2 regions of the Lysinibacillus sp. ACHW1.5 genome follow, and region 2 is predicted to be linked to the other one. Evidence: riboswitches for the same ligand, from Rfam matches in the RefSeq annotation. Region 2 holds a riboswitch; the other holds the start of a gene.
What was found. A riboswitch is a leader RNA that binds a small molecule or an ion and turns the genes downstream of it on or off. The one in region 2 is predicted to bind S-adenosylmethionine.
Positions count from the first base shown of each region.

Region 1: another riboswitch for S-adenosylmethionine. It lies ahead of metA (homoserine O-acetyltransferase MetA); the one in region 2 lies ahead of metK (methionine adenosyltransferase).

Region 1 is NZ_CP091777.1:2,331,459-2,333,665, forward strand. It holds gene L6W14_RS11500 (GerAB/ArcD/ProY family transporter) at 1-57, shown strand, start outside; gene metA (homoserine O-acetyltransferase MetA) at 97-1,032, opposite strand; SAM riboswitch class I at 1,156-1,267, opposite strand; gene L6W14_RS11510 (nucleotide excision repair endonuclease) at 1,471-1,842, shown strand; gene L6W14_RS11515 (hypothetical protein) at 1,895-2,207, opposite strand, start outside.
Region 2 is NZ_CP091777.1:3,484,826-3,487,032, forward strand. It holds gene metK (methionine adenosyltransferase) at 1-1,145, opposite strand, end outside; SAM riboswitch class I at 1,404-1,522, opposite strand; gene pckA (phosphoenolpyruvate carboxykinase (ATP)) at 1,912-2,207, shown strand, end outside.

The DNA.
Region 1 (2,207 bases), 1.2 Mb from region 2:
GCTCAAAATAACGAAACACCTCAGCAGGAAACAGAAAATGACAATCAAAAAGTCTAATTTCTTCTAAGCTAGAAAAGAAATTAGACTTTTTATTAATTAAATATGATATTCGATTTCATCTACAAAATCCCATTCATATGGTGTTTCTTGGTAAACATAGTAGTTCAACCAGTTAGAGAATAATAGATGCGTATGGGCACGCCATGTATTCATTGGCACTTGTGTAGGATCGTCATTCGGGAAGTAGTTCACAGGAACGGCGATATCTATGCCCTTCGCCACATCGCGACTGTACTCATCGGCTAGCGTTGTCGCATCATACTCTAGATGGCCCGTAATCATAATATTTTTATTATCTTTTGATTGTACAATAAATACCCCAGCATCCTCTGAATAGGATAATAATCGTAGATCTGGATGATTGCGAACCTCGTCAATCGAAACAGATGTATAGCGTGAATGGGGCGCAGTAAATAAATCACTAAAGCCACGTACCAAATCTACAGTTAAATCTGTAATCACATGGGAATAGACGCCTGAGCATTTAGTAGAAAGCTCAACCTTCCCAATGCCATAATGATGATACAATGCAGCCTGTGCCCCCCAACATATATGTAGCACGGATGTCACATTCTTTTTAGACCAATCCATAATTTCTGAAATTTCCTGCCAATAGTTGACCTCTTCAAAAGCCATTTTTTCTACTGGTGCACCAGTTATAATCATACCATCGTAGCGTCGGTGTCGAATCTGATTGAACGTTGTGTAGAAAAGCTGCAAATGGGATTTACTCACATTTTTAGACTCGTGAGTGGCTGTATTCAAAAAGGTAATATTCACCTGTAATGGTGTATTCCCCAATAAACGTAATAATTGGAGCTCAGTTTTTTCTTTTTCTGGCATTAGATTTAATATTAATATATTTAATGGACGGATTTGCTGTGTTTTCGCACGATCTTCTTCCATGACGAAGATTTTTTCCTCACGTAAATGTTCTCCAGCTGGTAAATTTTTCGGAATATTAATTGGCATCTTGCTTTCCCCTCTCTATAATCACTCTCTTTTAGCAAACCTAACTTGCGTACATTGCAACGAAATTAAAAAATCCTCCTCATTCCATACGAGATAGAATGAGAAGGATTTTTTTCACGTCCACTCTTATCTCTCAAAGGAAAAAATCCTTTGCTGGAATTAGCACCTTTCTAACAATTGTTAGAGGTTGCTGAAGCGTCATCGGGCCAAATCCCTCAGCTTCTCTTGATAAGATTATTTAATTATCTTGAATTGTAACACGAACTAGTTAGAATATCAATAATTCATCGAATATTTTGTGATTCATGTGCATGTTCCTTGCTCATTTGATGTACACTAAGCTTGCTATCTGTGGTGTTTCTACATTTAAAATTTATGGTAAACATGCCGTAATTATGTTACCATATACTTTTAGTAAGAGAGAGGAACGTGAATAGTTTGATTAAAATTGAATTTCCAAAACCAGATCTAGTAATCCGTCAACGTGAACAAGATTTAAAACCAGGTGATGTGCCAATCACACCTTACTTCGGTTTTATTGACTTCCATAAAATCACACGTGATAAAGGTGGCATTTTCTTATTCTATAATGACAAGAATGAGCTATTGTTTGTTGGGAAAGCACGTAAAATTCGTCAACGTATTAAAAAACATTTCGAGGATAATGTATCTCCGATGAAAAACCATCGTGATGAAGTGTTCAAAATTGAAGTCTATGAAGTAGAAGATCCAATGGAACGTGAAATTTACGAAACATATGCGATTAATACTTTCCGCTCTAAATATAACGTAGACAAAGTCTTTTATTAGATATCACGTAAAGAAACCGAAATCTCATCTAAAGGGATTTCGTTTTCTTTTATCACATAATGGTCATACGATCAATGGGCGTACTCTGACCGTTTATTCGCAACTCAATGGTATCCAGCTCAGGATTCTTGACGGTGACTTTAAAAACATAGGGTTGAGCCTCTTTCCTTTGCTCGCTGCCTTCCTCTAACTGGATAATAAGCCTATTTCCCTCAGCTGTAATACTTGCCAATACATTCCCTTTTGAATAATAAACAAGGTAATATGGAGCATCCTTTTCATGCAATAGTTGTATTCTGTCATTAGAAACGATATTTTTTTGGACATTATCTGGGACAACCGTTAGCTCATTAATCGTTGGTGGA
Region 2 (2,207 bases):
GGTACATTTAAATCTGTACGACCAAAATGTCCATACGCAGCAGTTTGTTTATAAATTGGACGACGAAGATCAAGCATTTTAATGATACCTGCTGGGCGTAGATCGAATAGCTCGCGTACCCATTCAACGATTTCGCTTTCTTTCACTCTACCTGTGCCAAATGTATCGACAGCAATGGAAACAGGCTGAGCAACGCCAATCGCATAGGCAAGTTGCACTTCAGCACGCTCTGCTAAGCCAGCTGCTACGATGTTTTTCGCTACATAACGTGCTGCATATGCCGCCGAACGGTCTACCTTGGTTGCATCCTTACCTGAGAAGGCACCACCACCGTGACGTGCATAACCACCGTATGTATCAACAATGATTTTACGCCCTGTTAATCCAGCATCACCTTTTGGCCCACCAATTACAAAACGGCCAGTTGGATTGATGAAGTATTTCGTATTAGCATCTAATAATTCACTCGGTACAACTGGTGCAATAACAAATTCTTTTAAATCTGCTTGAATTTGTTCAAGTGTTGCTTCTTCATCATGCTGTGTTGAAATAACAATTGTATCCACGCGAACCGGTACATTATTGTCATCATATTCAATCGTTACTTGCGTTTTACCATCAGGACGCAAATAGGCAAGTTCCCCTGATTTACGTACTTCTGTTAAACGGCGTGCTAATTTGTGTGCCAAGCTAATTGGTAATGGCATTAGCTCTGGTGTTTCATTACATGCATAGCCAAACATTAAGCCTTGGTCACCAGCACCAATTGCTTCTATGTCAGCATCTGTCATAGAGCCTTCACGTGCCTCTAATGCCTGATCAACACCTTGGGCAATATCAGGTGATTGTTCGCCAATTGCCACAAGCACCGCTAAGTTCTCTGCATCAAAGCCATATTTACCTCGTGTATAGCCAATTTCAGCTACAGTGTCACGAACAATACCTTTAATATCCACATAAGTAGAAGTAGTAATTTCTCCTGCTACTAATACTAATCCTGTTGTTACAGTTGTTTCACACGCTACACGTGCATTTGGATCTTCTGCTAAAATAGCATCTAAAATGGCATCCGAGATTTGGTCACAAATCTTATCTGGATGTCCTTCTGTTACACTCTCTGATGTAAACAGTCGACGGTTTGTCATTTGGTTTTCCTCCTAAATACTCTTACAATAAGTAGTTGTGTATGAATACGGTACTCATTACCCATGTCAAGTCCGCTCCTAAGGATTGAACTCTCAAGCCGTTACTGCTGCTTTTAACACGAGGATTTCGAAAGATCCGTCATTATAATAAGGAAAGAACTACATATACTTACCTTTACATTGATTTTTAACAATAAAAAAATCCTTTTCTCACGTTACTTTACATGAGGAAAGGAATAATGACTGCGTAACCTTTCACTCTTATCGTTCAAGGGATGTTCCCTTGCATCAGGTTGGCACCAACGCATGTCGTGAAATAGTTCATGCAGGTTGCCGGGTTTCACAGGGCCTGACCCTCCACCAGCTCGGGATAAGAGTATCCGTTCAATCTCATGTTACTGAAAAGGTCGAACGTTGTCAAATATTTTCTTATGTATTACTGTATAGAAAGGAAAGAACTTATTACACAAAAACTTTTCATACTTGGATGATGATGTAAATAGAAGCAAATTAATCCCTACAACATACCTAGCTACTTGTGGTAACATATGTGTGGCTCAATTTTCGTGCCTAATTACAGTAGGATTGATGGTATTCTACTCGAAAAACATTATTTTTTGTCAGTTTATTGAAAAGTGGTAAAAACTCTAAAATAATTTCTTAATTAGTATAGATTATTTAAGCAATTGTGTTATACTATTTTTGAAATTAAGAAAAAATCCCTCTAAATCAAGGGAATACTATAAAAAAGGATGGTATTTAATCGATGAATTCAGTAGAAATTGCAAACGAACTGAAGGAATTATTAAACGGCGGTAACATTAATGTTCAACTTTCAGTACCACAATTAGCAGAAAAAGCTACATCTCGTGGTGAAGCAATGTTAACAGTAGATGGCGCAGTTCGTGCAGAAACTGGCAAATACACTGGTCGTTCACCTAAAGATAAATATACGGTAGAAGAAGAAAGCACAAAAGATCAAATTGACTGGGGTAAAGTCAACCAACCGATTTCTTCTGAAGTGTTCGATAACCTATATGTAAAAGTAATAAAATATTTAAA